2 regions of the Pseudoxanthomonas sp. LjRoot143 genome follow, and region 1 is predicted to be linked to the other one. Evidence: predicted binding sites of a transcription regulator. Region 1 holds the regulator's gene; the other holds the start of a gene.
What was found. The regulator FliA, encoded in region 1, starts transcription of late flagellar genes. The targets are predictions, from matches to a motif close to TAAAGTTTNNCNNNCNNNGGCCGATAA.

Region 1 (10,088 bases):
GTCGGCAACGGGACCGCGTCGGCCGCCAGGGCCACGGACGGCAACAGCATGCCCTGCAGCAGCAGCGGCGAGGGGACGATGGCGGTCAGGTGGCCGCAGCAGTGACTGGCATGCATCAGCGCATGCAGCAGGTCGCCCTCGCCTGCGTCGCCATCGGCGTGCTCGTGACCGCTGCCGGTCGCGTCATGATCGCTGACCGCATGCAGGTGCTCGCTCCCACTGCCCAGCTCATGCAGGTCGCCGAGCGAGGCGAAGACCGGGTTCGCCAGCACCGCCAGCAGCAACACCGCCAGCGCCGGCAGGCGCAGCAGGAAGAAACGGCGGTGGCGCAGGAAACGGAGCATCGGAGCGACATGCTAGCCGCCCGGTCTCGCGTTAGACAATTCCACGCCGGGTTCCCGTCCCCGACTGGAACAGCTCTTGCACGACAGGCTCCCGACCCCGTCGGAAACACGCCATGTCTGAGCAGGACGAAAGCGGCGAACGCACTGAATTACCCACCGAGAAACGGCTTCGCGAAGCCCGTGAGCAGGGCAACATCCCGCGTTCGCGCGAGCTGGCGACGGCGGCGGTGTTCGGTGCGGGCGTGCTGGCGATCATCGCGATGGGCCCCGGACTGGCGCGCAACGCGCTGGGCTGGATGAAGATCGCCCTGACCCCCGACCCGATGCTGATGCGCCAGCCGGACCAGCTGTTCGGCTACGTCGGCCTGATGATGCTGAAGCTGCTGGTCGCGATCGCGCCGGTCGCGGCCATCTGCGTGCTGGCGGGCCTGGCCGCACCGGTGGCGATGAGCGGCCTGCGCTTTTCGCAGAAGTCGCTGATGCCCGACTTCAAGCGGCTCAACCCTGCCAGCGGCCTCAAGCGCCTGTATGGCGCGGAGAGCGTGGCCGAACTGCTGAAGTCCTTGCTCCGCGTGGCCCTGATCGGTGGTGCGGCGGCGATCTGCCTGAAGATGGGCCTGAACCCCCTGCGCGAACTGCTGACCATGCCGCTGGAGCAGGCGGTGCGCAGCGGCCTGAAGTTCACCAGCACGCTGCTGCTGGCCACCACCGGCGGGCTGATCCTGCTGGCCGCCATCGATGCCCCGTACCAGAAGTGGAACTGGCTGCGGAAGCTGAAGATGACCCGCGAAGAGCTGCGCAAGGAGATGAAGGAAAGCGAGGGCAGCCCGGAAGTAAAGGGCCGGATCCGCCAGATGCAGCACCAGATGTCGCAGCGCCGGATGATGGAAGACGTGCCCAAGGCCGACGTGATCGTGGTCAACCCGACCCACTATGCGGTGGCCCTGAAGTACCAGGCCGGCCAGATGGGCGCCCCCACGGTGGTCGCCAAGGGCGTGGACGAACTGGCCATGCGCATCCGCGAAGTCGCCGACGCCCACCGCATCGCCATCGTGTCGGCGCCGCCTTTGGCACGCGCCTTGTATCGCGAAGGTCAGCTTGGCCGGGAAATCCCCGTGAGAATGTACGCCGCCGTCGCCCAGATCCTCTCCTACGTCTATCAACTGCGCGCCTGGCGCGTGGGCGAAGCCGCGCTGCCCGACCTGCCCGCCGTCGACATCGACGAGCACGGAGGTAAGGCATGAGCGCGCAACCGGCCGGCGGCCTGCGCTGGATGGACATGCTGAAGAACGGCCTGGGCGCGCCGCTGGTCGTGCTGGCGCTGCTGGCCATGATCGTGGTGCCGCTGGCGCCGCCGGTGCTGGACGCGCTTTTCAGCTTCAACATTGCCATTTCGCTGGTGGTGCTGCTGGCGGTGATCTACGTGAAGCGGCCGCTGGACTTCACCATCTTCCCGATCATCCTGCTGATGACCACGATGCTGCGCCTGGCGCTGAACGTGGCCTCCACCCGCGTGATCCTGCTCAACGGCCAGAATGGCCATGACGCGGCCGGCAAGGTCATCGCGGCGTTCGGCGAGTTCGTGGTGGGCGGCAATTACGCCGTCGGCATCGTGGTGTTCGCCATCCTGACCATCATCAACTTCGTGGTCATCACCAAGGGCGCGGGCCGCATCGCCGAGGTGTCGGCCCGCTTCATCCTGGACGCGATGCCCGGCAAGCAGATGGCCATCGACGCCGACCTCAACGCCGGTGTGCTGACCCGCGAGGAAGCCAAGGCCCGCCGCGAGGAAGTCCGCGCGGAAGCCGACTTCTACGGCTCGATGGACGGCGCCAACAAGTTCATCCGCGGCGACGCCATCGCCGGCATCCTGATCCTGTTCATCAACCTCATCGGCGGTTTCGCCGTGGGCATGCTCCAGCACGGCATGCCGGCCGCCGAAGCGGCCTCGACCTACACCCTGTTGTCGATCGGCGACGGCCTGGTCGCCCAGCTGCCCGCCCTGCTGGTCTCGTCGGCGGTGGCCATGCTGGTCACCCGCGCCTCGCGCTCGGAAGACATGGGCAAGGCCGTGATGGGCCAGGCCTTCGGCCAGCACAAGGCGCTGGCAGTGGCCGCCGGCGTGCTGGGCCTGGTCGGGCTGGTCCCCGGCATGCCCAACGTCGCCTTTTTGACGCTGGCGGCCGGCATCGGCTACCTGGCATGGAAGATGTGGAAGCGGACCCAGGAAGGACCCGAGGCCGCGGCCGGCGACGTGCCCGCCCTGCCCGGCCCGGGTACGCCCGACCGCAATGCCGAACTGACCTGGGACGAGCTGCGCCCGGTCGATCCGCTCGGCCTGGAAGTGGGCTACCGGCTGATCCCGCTGGTCGACAAGAATCAGGGCGGCGAGCTGATGTCGCGCATCAAGGCCGTACGCCGCAAGCTGACCCAGGACCTCGGCTTCCTGGTGCCGCCGGTGCATATCCGCGACAACCTGGAACTGCCGTCCAACGGTTATCGCCTGCTGGTACATGGCGTGCCGGTGGCGTCGGCGGAGATCCATCCCGACCGCGAGCTGGCGCTCGACCCGGGCGGCGCGTTCGGTGCCATCGATGGTATTCCGGGCAAGGATCCGGCCTTCGGCCTGGATGCGGTGTGGATCCAGTCACACCAGAAGGCCACCGCCGAATCGCTGGGCTACACCGTGGTCGATCCGGCCACCGTCATGGCCACCCATCTTTCCCACCTGGTACGCGAACACGCGCCGGAACTGCTCGGCCACGAAGAAGTCCAGCAGCTGCTGGCGCAGTTGGGCCGCAGCGCGCCGAAGCTGGTCGAGGACCTCACCCCGAAGGCGCTGCCGCTGGCCACCGTGGTGCGCGTGCTGCAGAACCTGCTGATCGAGCGCGTGCCGATCCGCCAGCTGCGCCGCATCGCCGAGGCACTGGTCGAGTTCGCCCCGCAGAACACCGATCCGGCCGCGCTCACGGCCGCCGTACGTACCTCGCTGGGCCGTTTCATCGTGCAGGAGATCTCCGGGATGGCGCCGGAACTGCCCGTCTATACCTTGGCGCCGAATCTGGAACGCGTCTTGCAGGACAGTACCCAGGGAACCGGCGCGGCGCTGGAACCGGGACTGGCGGAACGCCTGCACCAGAGCCTCGCCGACGTGGTGACCAAGCAGGAAGCCCGCAGCGAGCCTGCGGTGGTGCTGGTACCGGGAACGGTCCGCGCCGCCCTCGCCCGCCTGGTCCGCCACAGCGTCCCCTCGCTGTCGGTGCTGGCCTACAGCGAGGTTCCCGAGGACAAGCGGTTGAAGCTGGTCGGCACGATCAGCTGATACCCGGAGCAGCAGAACCCGACGCGACCTGGAACCGGATAGCACGCCATGAAAATCAAACGCTTCGTCGCCCCCGACATGCGCACCGCCTTCGCGATGGTCCGGCAGGAACACGGCCCGGACGCGGTGATCCTGTCCAACCGGGTCACCGAGGATGGTGTCGAGATCGTCGCCGCCAGCAACTACGACGAAGCGCTGGTGCAGCGCACGCTGGACGCGATGCGCCCGGCCGCGCCCGCCGCGCCGCTGCATCCGCTGCTCGACCCGGCGCCGCAGGCACCGGCCGCCAACGCCCCGGCGCTGTCGCCGGCCGAAGCTGCGGCCAGCTACTTCGCCCGTCGCCAGCCGGCCGCTCCCGCCGCCCCGCGTGCCGAGGCCGCAAAGCCGGCGCCCGCCCCGATCGCACCTGCCGCGCCGATCGCACCTCCGCGCGCACCGGTGGTTGTCGCGCCCGCGCCGATCCACGACGAGATCCCGGCGCCGGTCATCCGCGACATCGCACCGCAACTGATCGAACCCGAATCCTTCGCGGCCAAGCTGGCCGCCTGCCTGCCGGCCGCGCCCGCCAACGAACCGGTCGCCAGGATCGAGCCGGCCGCGATCCCGCGCCGCCCGGCCTCGCACCGCGCCGAGATCGACGACACGCTCGATCTGGACGCCCTGCTGCCCTCGATCGCCCCGCCGCTGTCGCTGCCGGAACCCGAACCGGCACCGGTCGCCGCACTGCACGCCACCCGCGTGACCGCCGCCGCACCGGCCCCGATGCCGGCCGCCATCACCGTGCCGACGCTGACGGTCGTCACCGACAACGCCGCGGAAGCGCGGGAGAGCGACGAGCAGCTGGTGCAGATGCGCGGCGAACTGTCCGCCATGCGCGAGATGATCGAGCGCGAGATGCATCGCCTCACCGACGAACGCCTGCGCGGCTCGCCGGTGCGCATGCAGGCGATGGAGCTGATGGAAGACTACGGCTTCGACGCCGGCATCACCCGCGACATCGCCCTGCAGATTCCCGCCGACACCGAACTGCATCGCGGCCGCGGCCTGATGCTGGGCCTGCTGTCGAAGAAGCTGCCGGTGCTCGACACCGATCTGCTCGACACCGGCGGCGTCATCGCCCTGGTCGGCCCGACCGGCGCCGGCAAGACCACCACCATCGCCAAGCTGGCGGCCTGCTTCGCGCAGCGCCACAACGCCCGCGATGTCGCTCTGGTCACCACCGACACCGTCCGCGTCGGCGGCCGCGAGCAGCTGCACGGCTACGGCCGCCAGCTCGGCATCGCCGTGCACGAGGCCGACAGCGCGCAGACCCTGGCGCTGGTGCTGGAGCGTCTGCGCGACTACAAGCTGGTGCTGATCGACACCGCCGGCCTGGGCCAGCGCGACCGCAACCTGGTCGGCCAGCTCAACTGGCTGCGCGCCTCGGGCCAGGTGAAGACCCTGCTGTGCCTGCCGGCCAATTCGCACTTCTCCGACCTGGACGAAGTGGTCCGCCGCTTCAGCACCGTGCAGCCGCAAGGCGTGGTGCTGACCAAGCTGGACGAGACCGGACGCCTGGGCAGCGCGCTGAGCGTGGTGGTCGACCACCAGTTGCCGATGACCTGGGTGACCGACGGCCAGCGCGTCCCCGACGACCTCCACCGCGCCAACAGCGCCCACCTCGTGCTGCGGCTGGACCAGCTGCGCCGCGAAGCCGACGAACCCTGCTCGACCGAGGCCACCCATGTCGCCTGATCACCCGCTGCAGACCAATCCCCGCAGCACCCCGCCGTTGCCCGGCGCGTTCCATCCCGTGCGTGTCGTCGCCGTCACCGGCGGCAAGGGCGGCGTGGGCAAGACCAACGTGTCGGTCAACCTCGCCGTGTCGCTGGCCGAAATGGGCAAGCGCACGCTGCTGATGGACGCCGACCTGGGCCTGGCCAACGTCGACGTACTGCTCGGCCTGTCGCCGAAGTTCACCCTGGCCGACCTGATCGCCGGCCGCTGCGGACTCGAGGACGTGCTGCTGGAAGGCCCCGAGGGCGTGCTGGTGGTGCCGGCCTCGTCGGGTTTCCGCCACATGGCCGAACTGACGCCGGCCGAACATGTCGGCCTGGTCAACGTGTTCTCCGAACTGCAACGCGCGCTCGACTTCATGGTGGTGGACACCGCCGCCGGCATCAGCGACAGCGTGCTGACGTTCTGCCAGGCCGCCCAGGACACCGTGGTGGTGGTCTGCGACGAGCCGGCCTCGATCACCGACGCCTACGCCCTGATCAAGGTGCTGGCGCGCGAGCGCGGCCTGGACCGCGTGCACGTCATCGCCAACATGGTCCGCGACCCCAACGAAGGCAGGAAGCTGTACGAGAAGCTCGCCCGCGTCTGCGAACGCTTCCTCGGCGACGTCGCCCTGCACTACCTGGGCGCCGTGCCGCAGGACGACTGGCTGCGCCGCGCCGTGCAGCGCCAGCAGCCCGTCGTGAAGGCCTACCCGGGCAGCCCGTCCGCCCGCGCCATCACCGACATCGCGCGCACCACCGCCCGCTGGCAGCCGCCGGTCGGCGCACGCGGCAACGTCGAGTTCTTCGTCGAACGCCTGATCCAGCGGGGGGTGGCCGCATGAACACCGCCGCCGCCCAGTACCGCGCCGTGCAACGCAGCAGCGCGAACGACTTCGTCACCCAGCACGCCGACCTGGTGCGCCGCATCGCCCACCACCTGGCGGCGCGCCTGCCGGCCAGCGTGGAGATCGACGACCTGATCCAGGCCGGCATGATCGGCCTGCTGGAAGCCTCGCGCAGCTACGACGCCGAACAGGGCGCTTCGTTCGAAACCTACGCCTCCATCCGCATCCGCGGTTCGATGATCGACGAGATCCGTCGTGGCGACTGGGTGCCGCGCTCGGTGCACCGCCGCGCCCGCCAGGCCGCCGCCACCGTGCGGGAGATCGAGCAACGCACCGGCCGCGCCGCCATCGCCACCGAAGTGGCCAGTGCCATGGAGATGCCGCTGCCGGAATACCTGCGGCTGATGGAAGACGCCGCGCGCGGCCAGGTGCTGAGCCTGGAGTCGCATATCGACGACCACGGCGAACCGAACACCACGCGCACCGGCGGCCCGTCGCCGCAGCAGCACCTGGAGCGCAGCGAGTTCCGCCAGCAGTTGGTGAAGTGCATCGGTCAGTTGCCCGAACGCGAGCAGCTGGTGCTGTCGATGTACTACGAGCAGGAGCTCAACCTGAAGGAAATCGGCGCGGTGCTGGGCGTCAGCGAGTCCCGCGTCTGCCAGATCCACGGCCAGGCCATGGTGCGCCTGCGCGGTCGCCTGCAGGTGTTCGAGAAGGCCGATGCCGGCCTGGAAGACCAAGACTGAAGAATCCCCGCAGCCTGCCGATAAAGCCCCGGTAGGCCGCCGCGTGCAGCCCCTGCCTTGCCGTTGCCCCTCGCCGGGCACGCTTTACCGGAGTTCGATGTGACCGCCAACAAGAACATGCGCATCCTCATCGTGGACGACTTCTCCACCATGCGCCGCATCATCAAGAACCTGCTCAACGACCTCGGCTACACCAACACCGCCGAGGCCGACGATGGCACCACCGCGCTGACCGCGCTGGGCCAGGGCAGCTTCGATTTCGTGGTCACCGACTGGAACATGCCGGGCATGACCGGCATCGAGCTGCTGAAGGCCATCCGCGCCGACGACCGCTTCAAGACGCTGCCGGTGCTGATGGTGACCGCGGAAGCCAAGCGGGAACAGATCATCGAGGCCGCGCAGAACGGCGTGAACGGCTACATCATCAAGCCGTTCACCGCACAGACGCTGGAAGAGAAGCTGGGCAAGATCTTCGAACGCCTGGGAGCCGCCGCCTGATGAACGCCGTCGCCGATGCCACCGGTGCGCGCGCGGCGCTGGTGGAAAAACTGCAGCACGCGCTCGATGCGCTGGAACAGGGCGACGAAGCCGGTTGGCGCCGGGAACTGGATGCGATCGCCGCCTGGCGCACGCAGCCGATGATGCAAGGTCTCGGACGCCTGGCGCGCGAGCTCGCGCAGACGCTGGGCGAACTGCCCCCGACCGATGCCGGCGAACTCGACGACGCCTGCTCGCGCCTGGACCACGTGGTCGAAATGACCGAACAGGCCAGCCACAAGACCCTCGACCTGGCCGAGCAGTGCCGCGGCTACGCGACCGAACTGAAGGCCACCGCGCTGTCCGCCGAACAGGCGGCGCTGGTGGAGCGCATCGGCAAGGGCCTGTCCGAGATGGCGCTGGCGCAGAGCTACCAGGACCTCACCGGCCAGATCATCCGTCGCGTGGCCGGCATCGTGCGCCGCGTGCACGAGGGTTTCGGCGCGCTCGGCCTGCCTCCGCCTGAAAAAAAGCAGGAGAAGGGTTCAGAACTCGCCGGCCCGGCCGTTGCTGGTCTTGACCGCAACGCGTTTTCGCAGGACGACGCCGACGACCTGCTGTCCGGCCTGGGGTTGTAGCCCCGGGGGACGTGCGCTGCGGAACCGGAGACCTGCCATGCACGCTGCTTCCGCCCGCCGTTCCCGCCATCCCGTCGTCCTGCTGTTCGTGGGATTGCTGCTGGTGTGCGATGTCGTGGTCGGGCGCCTCCTGCGCCGCCGCCACGCCCACGCGATGCACCTGCCCGATCCCTTCCGCTGATCGCCTGCCACGGTACCCCGTCCTCCCATGTCTGCCGTCACCCCTGAAATCGCCGCCGACTTCCTGATCGAAGCACAGGAGATCCTCGACCGGCTGGGCGAACAGCTGGTGACGCTGGAGCACGACCCGTCCGACAGCGGCCAGCTCAATGCGGTGTTCCGCGGCTTCCACACGCTGAAGGGTGGCGCCGGCTTCCTCGGCATCCAGGCGATGGTCAATCTCTGCCACGCGGCCGAGGAGACGCTCGGACTGGTGCGCGCGGGCCAGGCGACACTGGAAGCACAACACTTCGACGCCGCCCAGCAATCGCTGGACTGGCTGCAACAGATGCTGGACGCCGTCGGCGCCGGCGAGGAACCGCCGCACGCGCCGCAGACGCTGATCGAGCAGTTCGACGTGCACGGCAGCGCACCCACGCCTGCACAGAAACCTGCCGCGGCAGTCGCACCGGCAGCGCAGGCCGGCGGCGACCTGATCGGCGACGACGAATTCGAGGCCCTGCTCGACCAGTTGCATGGCGGCGGCGCACCGACCAGCGTAGCGCCCCCCGCCCCCGTCGCGGCCGCCCCGACGCCGGCGAAACCCACGGCACCCAAGCCGGCCGCAAAGGCCGGCGGCGAGGCCGAACAGACCATCCGCGTGGATACCAAGCGGCTGGATGCCATCGTCAACCTGGTCGGCGAACTGGTGCTGTCGCGCAACCGCCTCAAGACGCTGCGTGCCCGCATCCGCGACGAGGAACTCGACCGCGCCGTCAGCAGCCTCGACATCGCCACCGCCCGCCTGCAGACCGCGGTCATGCGCACCCGCATGCAGCCGGTCGGCAAGGTGTTCTCGCGCTTTCCCAAGGTCGCGCGCGACGTCGCCCGCCAGTTGCAGAAGGAAGTCGACCTGGAACTGGTCGGCGCCGACACCGAGTTGGACCGCAACCTGGTGGAAGCCCTGGCCGATCCGCTGGTGCACCTGGTGCGCAACGCCATCGACCACGGCATCGAAGTGCCCTCGCTGCGCGAAGCCTGCAGCAAGCCGCGCGCCGGCCATGTGCGCCTGTCGGCGCAACAGGAAGGCGACTTCGTCACCATCGAGATCCGCGACGACGGCGCCGGCATCGATCCCGAGCGCCTGCGCGCGAAGGCGCTGGAGAAGGGGCTGATCGATCCGGAAGCGGCCGCCCGTCTGACACACGACGAGTGCCTGCAGCTGGTCTTCATGGCCGGCTTCTCCACCAAGGCCGTGGTCACCGACATCTCCGGCCGCGGCGTCGGCATGGACGTGGTGCAGTCGCGCATCCGCGAACTCAGTGGCCAGATCACCATCCATTCCGACGTGGGCCGCGGCAGCCGCTTCGTCATCCGCGTGCCGTTGACGCTGGCCATCCTGCCCACGCTGCTGGTGCAGGCCGGCGATCCGGTCTACGCACTGCCGCTGGCGCGCGTCATGGAAGTGCTGCATGCGCCGTCGGAAAGCCTGCGCTGGTTCGACGGCCAGGCCGTGCTGGACCGCCAGACCCACACCCTGCCCCTGGTCGACCTGCGGCAGTGGCTGCGCGTGGATCCGGTGATGGCGCCGCTGCTCACCATCGTGGTGCTGCAGATGGGCGAACAGCGCTTCGGCCTGATCGTCGACCAGGTGCGTGGCCGCGAGGAGGTCGTCATCAAACCCCTGCCGCGCGCCGTACGCGGCCTGCCCGGTTACGCCGGCGCCACCCTGATCGGTGACGGCCGCATGGCGCTGATCCTCGACGTCGACGGACTGCGCGCGACGGCGTGACGCGC
Region 2 (10,088 bases), 750 kb from region 1:
GGTGGGCGTGGCGCGGGTGGTGATCCGCACGCGCGAGTACCTGTGCGCGGTGGTACCGGAGGGCGATGCGCTGGTGCTGATGATGCTGCGCTATCCGCAGGAACTCGTGGACCCGGAGGAGTACAAGCTGCCGGGCGGCAAGGCGAGCGACTACCGCATCACCGCCAAGGAGCGCGAGATGGCCGAGACGCTGATCGGCTCGATGTCGGCGACATGGAAGCCCGACGATTACCAGGACGAGTTCCGTAAGCGCCTGGAGGCGATCATCAAGAAGCGCATCAAGGCCCGGGGCGCCACCACGAAGATCGTGGACGAAGAAGCGGCCGAGCGCGAGGACACCGCCACCAACGTGGTGGACTTCATGGCGCTGCTGCAGCAGAGCCTGGACAGCAAGAAGCGCACGCCGGCCAAGAAGGCTGCGAAGAAAGCGCCCGCCAGGAAGACAGCAAAGAAGGCCGCCAAGAGCGCGAAGAAGGCGCCCGCCAAGCGCGCACGCAAGGCGGCCTCGCGCTGATCCATGGCGGGCGGGCGCCGCATCGTGCCGGTGGACGGCGTCGGCACCGGGGCCAGCGGACGCGCATGCCTGTACGTGTTGCCCTGCGCGTACGAAGACCACGCCAAGCTGGGCATCGCCATCGATCCGCTGGCCCGCATGCGGGCGTTCTCGCCGCGCTGGTACGAATTCTTCGACCTCGACCGCGGTTGGCTGGCCGAGGCCGGCAGCGTGCGCGAGGCGCGCAGTTGGGAAACCCGCTGGAAGCGCGTGCTGCGCGAGCATCTGGCGCTGCCGCCGTTGCAGGTGCCGGCGAAGGCGGCCGGGCATACCGAATGGTTCCGTGGCGCGCTGACGGTGCTGGAGGGTGTACGCGATGACCTGGTCCTGCAAGGGTTCGTCGTGCACGCGCCGCTACGCGATTGGGTCGCGCAACGCCTTCGGGCCGGGCGCGACGGGCTGGACGCCGGTGAACAGGCGGCGATCGCGCGCTGTGGCACGCCCGAGGCGTGGCCCTCCGCCACGGCGTGGCCGCCGCTGGCCGCCTTGCGGGATGCACTGGACGCTTATGCGGTGGTCGGGGTGCCGCTGGACGATGCCGTATCTCCGGCGCTGCAGGCCTGGCTGATGCGCAACACACTGGCGCCGCGCTGAGGGGCGCATCCGGTCTTGCACGTGCTGTTGACGGCGCACGCGGCATAACGGGCGCAGTCGAGGATGCCGATGAGCCTGCAGGAGTACCGCCGCAAGCGTCGTTTCGACCGCACACCGGAACCGGCGTCGGACGGGCGCCGCGTGCGCGGCAAGCGGCCCATCTTCGTGGTCCAGCTGCATCACGCCAGCCACCGCCACTACGATTTCCGCCTGCAGGTCGGCGACACGCTGAAGAGCTGGGCCGTGCCCAAGGGCCCCAGTTTCGACCCGGACGTGAAGCGGCTGGCGGCCGAGGTCGAGGACCACCCGATCGACTATGCCGACTTCGAGGGCGACATCCCGAAGGGGCAGTACGGCGGCGGCCACGTCGCCACCTTCGACCGTGGCCTGTGGACGACCGATGGCGATGCCGAAGCGCAACTCGCCAAGGGCCATCTGCGCTTCCGCATGTTCGGCGACAAGCTCAAGGGCGGCTGGCATCTGGTCCGGACGCACAGGCAGGCGCGCCAGCCGCAGTGGCTGCTGTTCAAGGAGCGCGACGATTTCGCCGGCACGCAGGAGGCCGACGACCTGCTGCAGGACGTGACGCCCGTAGGCGGGAAGTCCGCGCCACCGGTGCACAAGGTACGCCAGCGTGCCGTCGTCGCCTCGCGCGGGACCGAGCGTTGGGCGCGGCGTGCGGCGCGGCTGGATGGCGCGCGCGCGACCAGCCACCGTCCTGGCTTCCGCACGCCGCAGCTGGCGAAACTGCAGGAACATGTTCCCCAGGGCGATACGTGGCTGCACGAGGCCAAGTGGGACGGTTATCGGCTGGTCGCCCAGATCGCGAAGGGCAGGGCCAGGCTGTGGTCGCGCAACGAGATCGAATGGACCGCGAAGGCGCCCGAGATCGTCGCGGCCCTCGAAGCGCTCGCCCTGGATGATGCGGTGCTCGATGGCGAACTGGTGGCAGGGGGCGGACGGCAGGAGGACTTCGGCCTGCTGCAGGCCACCCTGTCCGGCGAGAAGCAGGCGGCGCTGTCGTACGTGCTCTTCGACATCCTGCAGGTCGATGGCGTGGACCTGGCCCGCTGCCCGCAGTACCAGCGCAAGGCGCTGCTGGCGGAAATCCTGAAGTCGCCGCCCGACCGGCTGGTGTACAGCTCGCATATCGTCGGGCGCGGCGACGACGCGCTGGCGATGGCGCTGGAGCGCGGGCTGGAGGGCATCATCAGCAAGCGTGCCGATGCGCCGTATCACGCCGGTCGCGGCGATGCCTGGCGCAAGATCAAGCAGCGCGCCTCCGACGAATTCGCGGTCGTCGGTTACACCGCGCCGAAGGGCAGCCGCAGCGGCCTGGGTGCGCTGTTGCTGGCGGCGCCGGAGGGTGCGCGTGGCTGGCGTTATGCGGGCCGCGTGGGCACCGGTTTCAGCCGCGAGCTGCTGGGTACGCTGGCGGCACAGTTGGCGCCGCGTGCACGCAGCACGCCCACCGCACGCGTGGAGAGCGACGATCCGGAACTGCGCCGGGCCCGATGGGTCGCGCCCACGCTGGTCGCGGAGGTCTTCCACCATGGCCTGGGCAACCAGGGCCTGTTGCGGCAGCCTTCGCTGAAGACGATCCGTCGCGACAAGCGCGCGGCCGACCTGCGCGATCCACCGCCTCCCGCACGGAGCGTATCCGCCATGCCTGCCTCGCGCCGCGCTTCAAAGGCCGCCGACGGGGTGGAACTGACGCATCCCGAACGCGTCGTTTTCCCCGACAGCGGCATCACCAAGCAACAGGTCTTCGACTATTACCACGCGATGGCGCGCTGGCTGCTGCCCGAGATCGAAGGCCGCCCCCTGTCCATCGTGCGCTGCCCGCAGGGCGCGGGGCGGCCGTGTTTCTTCCAGAAGCACCAACGCCGGGCATGGAGCAGGTGGACGTGGTGCCGCTGGAGGAAGAGGGTGGCGCACGCGCGGACTATCTCGTGGTGCGCGATGAAACCGGTCTGCTGGAACTCGCGCAGTTCAATGCGCTCGAGTTCCATCCGTGGGGCGCGCGGGCGGAGGCGCCCGATCTGGCCGACCGCATCGTCTTCGATCTCGATCCGGGGCCGGATGTGGCATGGGCACGCGTGGTGGACGCGGCACGGCTGGTCCGCAAGCGCCTGCGCGGGCTGGGATTGACGTCGTACGTGCGTACGTCCGGCGGCAAGGGCCTGCATGTGGTCGTGCCGTTGAAACCCGCCTGTCCGTGGACGCAGGCGAAGGACTTCGCGCATGCCTTCGCCGAGTCGATGGCGGCCTCCGAGCCGTTGGCGTATGTCGCGACCGCGGCGAAGAAGTTCCGCAAGGGTCGCATCTTCATCGACTACCTGCGCAACGGACGCGGTGCGACGAGCGTGGCCTCGTTCTCGCTGCGGGCGCGCGACGGTGCCCCGGTGGCGATGCCCCTGCGCTGGGAGGAGCTGGGGCGCATCAAGGGCGGTGACGCCTATACGCTGGCCTCCGCGCCGCGCCGGATGGCGCGCATCGGCGAACATCCGTGGGGCGACTACATGCGCGGGAAGCAGGATCTTGCAGCGGTCGCGGCGAGGCTGACCCAGGGCGCGCGCAAACGGGCGAAGTCCCGCTGAGGTCTCTCGACTGCCGCGAACAGGCAGGCCATGCGTCTCCAGCGAGAAGCCCCGCCAGAGCGGGGCTTCGTATCGGTGCCGCTTGCCCGCCGGCTCAGCTGGCGCGCTTCAGTACCTGCTTGCGATCCCGCATCACGTTGTGGCATTCGCGCACGCTGGGCAGCAGGGCCTGCGCTTCAGCGCGCGCCGCGGCCGGGGTGTCGTCGTCGCTGATGGTTTCGTTGAACGCCTTGAGCAGGCGGTCCTCGGATTCCTCGAGCTCGGCGACGTAGCCGTACGTGGTGTCGCCCAGGGCCGCGCGGACCTTGCCGTAGAACTGCTGCATGCTGCCGACCATCGTGCCGTGCTCGGCGGGCGTGCCGCCGGTCGCCGCGACGGTGGCGCTCAGGCGCGCCACGATGTCCTGCTTGACGCCGGCGATGCGCGTGAACAGCGATGCGAGTTCCGCATCCTTCACCTTGCCTGCGGCTTCGGTGTAGAAGCTGTGGCCGTCGCGCGCGATCTGGATCAGATCATTGAGGCTGTGCTGAATCTTCTTCTGCGTATTCATGGGAACTCCTCAGTGGGATGGGGGAGGGCGAGCCGCCTTCCGGAGCTCCACCGTGGCGTACCGGGGATCAACATCGCGTGACCTCGCGACACCACGATTCATGAACATGGCGAGCGTGCGAAGCCGCCGTAAAGATCGCTAAAGATTTCCGTTACGCGGCCGATGGCATGAGATCGAACATGCGAAAAGGGCCGGTGCGCGTGCCGCTGCTTGCGAGAGTGACGAAGTGGTGGTCGAGGGGCCGGCGTGCGCAGGCCGCGTCACCGCGCATGCGTGGCGTGACGGAGCGGGCCGATACCGTCGCATCGTTGTCGCACGAGGCGCCGCCGCGCGACTGGGCCGGACCGCTGCTGCGCCTCGCCGGGGTGGATGCCGCAGCGCCGCGGTCGCCGGACGAGGGGGAGCCTGTCATCGCCGCCACTGCACGTGCGCTGGCGCGCTTCGCCGAGGATCCGCAGCGCCTGCCGCGGCGACCGCAGCTGCTGCCGCACCTGCTCAGCACCCTCAACGACGAAGAGGCGTCGAGCCGGGATATCGCGGGCATCATCGCGCGCGATCCCGCACTGGCGGCCAACCTGCTGAAACTGGCGAACAGCGCGCTCTATCGCAGCCACGCGGCACCCGTGGAAAGCCTGGACCGTGCGGTGGCGATGGTCGGTGTCGACGGCCTGCGCCACCTGGTCGCCGTCGCGCTGATGCAGCCGGTGATGAAGATGGAGGGCGGCGTTTTCGGGCGCCTGCCGGACCTGATCTGGGACCACACGCAGCGCACCGCGCTGATCGCCGCCGACGCCGCGCGCGCAGGCGGTCGCGAGGACGTCTTTGCTGCGCAGTTGCTGGCGCTGTTGCAGGGGCTGGGCGCGATCGTGGTCGTGCAGGCGCTCCGGGATGCCGTCGAGCGTAATGCGGGCGCATTGCCCGCTGCCGACGCGCTGGCCGAGCTGTTGCATCGCTGGTCGCCCCGTCTGGGGCGTGCGGTCGCAGGCGCGTGGGGGCTGTCGGAGCGTGTCATGCTGGCATTGCATGAGCAGGATGCCGGCGATATCGCGGCCGCCAGCGGGCTGGCCCGCGCGCTCTCGCGGGCGGCACCTGAAGCCAGCAGGGTGATGGAACTCCCGCCGGCATCCGACGCGGCAGCCTGACGTTTCGTTTGCCCACCAGTCAGGCAACGCACGCGCGCTTGACGCGATCCTTATCTCGCATGCGGTATCCCTCGATCAGGCAAAGTCCAACGACGAGGTGTATCCATGACACTCGAATTGCGTTGCCGATGCGGAAAAGTGCAGGGCACGGTGAATGCGCGCCGCGCGTACGCACGCGCCACGTGCTACTGCCACGACTGCCAGGCGTATGCACGCCATCTCGGCCAGCCTGGCGTGATGGATGCGCAGGGCGGGACCGACATCATCGCGATGAATCCCGATGCGGTGACGTTCACCTCGGGCGAAGAGCACATCGCGGGCCTGTGCCTGCGCGAAGGCGGCCTGCTGCGCTGGTACGCGGGCTGTTGCCGCACGCCGTTGGGCAATACACCGCGGGACGGCAAGACGGCCTACGTCGGCATGGTGGCCGCGTGCCTGCCCGATGCGGTGGAGCGGGACGCGGCCTTCGGCCCACGCGACCGGATCGTACTGAATGCAGGCTCCGCCATGGACCGCGTGCGGCCGACGCCGTTCGCCCTGGTGGTCGGGGGCCTGCGGATCGCCGCCGGCATCACGATGGCGAAACTGCGCAGGCAGACGCCGTCGCTGTTCTTCGACATGAACGGGCAGCCGCACAGGACCGCGCATCCACTCAGTGCGCAGGAGCGCAGGTCCGCGCGCCCGGAACCTGCCTGAGCGTCGCGCGTATAACGTCAGGCGAACTGGCGGTCGACGCGCGCGGTGAACAGCAGGTCGGCTTCCACGGGCTCGCCCATCAGGTATCCCTGGTAGAGGTCGCAGCCGAGGCGCCGCAGATGCTGGCGTTGTCCCGGCGTTTCGACGCCTTCCGCCACCACGCGCAGGTTCAGCGTTTTCCCCAGCGCGATGATCGATGCCACGATGGCCACGTCGTCGGCATTGGTTTCCAGTTCGTGCACGAAGGCGCGGTCGATCTTCAGTTCGTCCGCCGGCAGGCGCTTCAGGTACAGCAGGCTCGAGTAGCCGGTGCCGAAATCGTCGATGGAGATCTTCACGCCCATCCGCGTCAGTTCGTCGAGGATGCCCAGGCTGGCATCCGCGTCGCGCATCGCAGTGGTTTCGGTGATCTCCAGCGTGAGGCTGTCGGCCGGCACGCCGTGCCGGGCCAGCGCGCTGGCGACGGCTTCGACCAGCGAGGGCGACGAGAACTGGAGCGGCGACAGGTTGATCGCCACGTTGTCGATCACGTGGCCGGCTTCGCGCCAGGCCCGCATCTGACGGCAGGCCTCGTCGAGTACCCAATCGCCCAGTGCGAGGATCAGGCCGCTGCGCTCCGCCGCGGGAATGAAGGCGCCCGGCGAGAGCAGTCCCAGTTCCGGATGCTGCCAGCGCAGCAAGGCCTCGGCGCCCACCATGCGGTAATCCGGCGCGGCGAACTTCGGCTGGTAGTGGAGGACCAGTTCGTCGCGCTCGACGGCGCGGCGCAGCTCGTTCAGCAGCTTGACCTGCTGGTGGGCACTGATGTTCATCGACGGCGCAAAGAACGTGTATCCGTTCCGGCCGTTGTCCTTGGTGTGGTACATCGCGGCGTCGGCATGCGCCATCAGCTCGCGCTCGCTGTCGCCGTCGGAGGGGTACAGCGCGATGCCGATGCTGCCGGTGACATGCAGGTCGACGCCCTGCACCGGCAGCGCCGTCGTCGCGACGGTATCGATGATGCGCTGGGCCACCATGGCGGCGCCTTCGGGGTCGGTGGTGGCGATGATCAGCACGAACTCGTCGCCGCCAAGGCGTGCGAGGGTGTCCTGGCTGCGCAGCAGGCCGCGCACGCGGGCGGCCACGTCCGCGAGCAGCGCATCGCCGGCCTGGTGGCCGTAGGCGTCGTTGATGCCCTTGAAGCCGTCCAGGTCGAGGAACATGACGGCGAACTGTTCGTGCTTGCGCTTGGCCTTCTCGATCGCCTGCTCGATCCGGTCCTGCAGCAGGATGCGGTTGGGCAGGCGCGTGAGCGGGTCGTGCAGCGCCGCCTGCACCAGTTCCTCGTTGGCGCGCGCCAGCGAGTTCGCCAGGTGGTGCGTGCGTGCGTGCATCTGCCGGTCCAGTACCGAAACGAGCAGCGCGATGCCCATGATGGAGACGGTCGCCACGACCACCAGGATCGCCAGCCACTGCGCGGGCACGCCACCGTCACGCGCGGCGCCGCACCAGCTGTCGGCAGGGAACTCGGCCGCCGCCATGCCGGTGTAATGCATACCGACGATCGCGAAGCCCATCACCACCGCGGCCAGCACCCGCAGCAGGTGCTTGCGGCGCCCGCCGCGACGCAGGTGGAAGGCGATCCACAGCGCGGCCCCGGAGGCGACCACGGCGATCACGATGGACAGGGTGAACCAGCCGGGGTGGTAATCGATGCCCGGTTGCATCTGCAGCGCCGCCATGCCGATGTAGTGCATCAGCGCGATGCCGATGCCCATCAGCATCGCGCCCAGCAGCAGGCGCCGGAACGGCAGTTGCGCCTGCGAGACCAGCCACAGCGCGAACGCCGAGGAGCCGATGGCCGCCAGCATCGAGCAGAACGTCAGGGTGATGTCGTAGCCCAGCGGGATCGGCAGGTCGAAGGCCAGCATGCCGACGAAGTGCATCGACCACACGCCCAATCCCATCGCGAAGGCACCGCCGGCCAGCCACCAGCGTGCGGCCACTCCGTGGGTGGTGGCGACCCGGCCCGCCATGTCGAGCGCGGTGTACGAGGCGAGGATGGCAACCAGCAGGGAGAAGAGGACGAGGATCTCGTTGTAGGTGCCGGTCATGGGATGGTTCGTTGCCCAAGGCATGAGCGTATCGGTCATTACTATCGGCACTGCATCCCGCTTCTTGAGCAGCCGGGACCCGGCGGACGCAGCGGATCGGTCGTTCCAGCACCTTTGGCACAGTCGGCGGCGGGACCCCGCCGATATCCTTCCAGCACGCCCGCGCGCGATGCGCGCCTGTCCCGCTGCCGGAGAACCCTGTTGAAGAAGACCCTGCTGTCCGCCGCCACGCTGCTGGCCCTCGCCGCTGCCGCCCCGCTGGCGGCCCACGAAGACCATGGCTGCCTGGATGACGGCTGCACGCTGCAGTCGCTGTTCGCCGAACCCGACGCCGGTGGGGCCGCGGCGGCCGGAACGACGATCGCCGCCAAGCGCTTCGGCAGTTGGGGCCTGGATACCGCCGGCATGGACCGCCAGGCCAAGCCCGGCACCGATTTCTTTCGCTATGTCAGCGGCACCTGGGCCGATACCACGCCGATTCCGGCCGATCGCTCCAGTTACGGCGGTTTCGCCATCCTGCGCGACCTGTCCGAGGCGCGCCTGCGCGTGCTGGTCGAAGGCTACGCGCTGGGCGATCCGGCCACCGGGGGCGACCCGGCCAAGATCGCCGCGCTGTACCGCGGCTTCATGGACGAGCAGGCCATCGATGCGCTGGGCGCCAAGCCGCTGCAGCCGGTCCTGGCCGAGATCCGCGCAGCGAAGGACAAGGACGCCGTGGCGCGCCTGATGGGTCAGCGCGGCGGCTTCTTCGACAGTTTCTTCAACCTCAGCGTCAGCGACGACCAGAAGGACCCCGACCGCTACACGCTGTACCTGAGCCAGGGCGGCCTGGGCCTGGGCGATCGCGAGATGTACCTGCGCGACAACTTCAAGCCGCAGCGCGAGCGTTACGAGGCCTACATCGCGCAGATGCTGCAGTTGGCAGGCTGGGCCAAGCCGCAGGAGAACGCGAAGGCGATCCTGGCGCTGGAGACCCGCATCGCCGACGCGCACTGGACACGTGCCGAAAGCCGCAACCGCGACAAGACCTATAACCCGCTGGAAATGACGGCGTTCGCGACGACCTCGCCTGGCTTCCCCTGGGCCTCGTTCTTCAAGGCCGCGGGCGTCGATGGCGCGGGCCGCGTGGTGATCCGCCAGGATTCCGCCATCCCGAAGATCGCCGCGATTTTCGCCGACGCCGATGTCGCCACGCTGCAGGCCTGGCAGGCCTTCCATGCCGCCGACAACGCGGCGCCGCTGCTGTCGAAGGACTTCTCGGTCGCGCAGTATGAATTCCGCGACAAGTTCCTGTCCGGCCAGCCGCAGCAGCGCGAGCGCTGGAAGCGCGGCGTGGCCTTCGCGGAATCGGCGATGGGCGAGGCGATCGGCCGCGACTACGTGACGCTGTATTTCCCACCGGACGCCAAGGCGAAGATGGACGCGCTGGTCGCCAACGTGAAGGCGGCGATGGGCGCGCGTCTCGACGCGCTGGCCTGGATGAGCCCGGCCACCAAGGCCGAGGCGCACGCCAAGCTGGCCGGGTTCGGCCTGAAGATCGGCCATCCCGACACCTACCGCGACTACAGCGCGCTGGTAGTGAAGAACGGTGACCTGTTCGGCAATGCGCAGCGCGCCGGCCAGTTCGAGTGGGACTACCGCCGCGCGCGCATCGGCCAGCCGGTGGACAAGGGCGAGTGGGGCATGACCCCGCAGACGGTGAACGCCTACTACAACTCGGTGAAGAACGAGATCGTGTTCCCGGCCGCCATCCTGCAGCCGCCGTTCTTCGATCCCGATGCCGACCCCGCGGTGAACTACGGCGGCATCGGCGGCGTGATCGGCCACGAGATCATCCACGGCTTCGACGACCAGGGGCGC

Region 2: a site for FliA is predicted at 4,437-4,463, ahead of ACSQ1W_RS06080 (HDOD domain-containing protein). Genes of this name have one in related genera too.

Annotation. Positions count from the first base shown of each region.
Region 1 is NZ_CAXUPM020000001.1:2,045,270-2,055,357, forward strand. Features, by position in the region: gene ACSQ1W_RS09690 (hypothetical protein) at 1-344, opposite strand, end outside; gene flhB (flagellar biosynthesis protein FlhB) at 458-1,588, shown strand; gene flhA (flagellar biosynthesis protein FlhA) at 1,585-3,666, shown strand; gene flhF (flagellar biosynthesis protein FlhF) at 3,715-5,400, shown strand; gene ACSQ1W_RS09710 (MinD/ParA family protein) at 5,390-6,268, shown strand; gene ACSQ1W_RS09715 (RNA polymerase sigma factor FliA) at 6,265-7,017, shown strand; gene ACSQ1W_RS09720 (chemotaxis response regulator CheY) at 7,135-7,515, shown strand; gene ACSQ1W_RS09725 (protein phosphatase CheZ) at 7,515-8,132, shown strand; gene ACSQ1W_RS09730 (hypothetical protein) at 8,170-8,313, shown strand; gene ACSQ1W_RS09735 (chemotaxis protein CheA) at 8,341-10,083, shown strand.
Region 2 is NZ_CAXUPM020000001.1:1,291,996-1,302,083, forward strand. Features, by position in the region: gene ACSQ1W_RS06055 (Ku protein) at 1-514, shown strand, start outside; gene ACSQ1W_RS06060 (GIY-YIG nuclease family protein) at 518-1,147, shown strand; partial or broken gene ligD (non-homologous end-joining DNA ligase) at 1,217-2,716, shown strand; gene ligD (non-homologous end-joining DNA ligase) at 2,662-3,747, shown strand; gene ACSQ1W_RS06075 (PA2169 family four-helix-bundle protein) at 3,842-4,297, opposite strand; gene ACSQ1W_RS06080 (HDOD domain-containing protein) at 4,477-5,439, shown strand; gene ACSQ1W_RS06085 (DUF6151 family protein) at 5,545-6,135, shown strand; gene ACSQ1W_RS06090 (putative bifunctional diguanylate cyclase/phosphodiesterase) at 6,153-8,228, opposite strand; gene ACSQ1W_RS06095 (M13 family metallopeptidase) at 8,430-10,088, shown strand, end outside.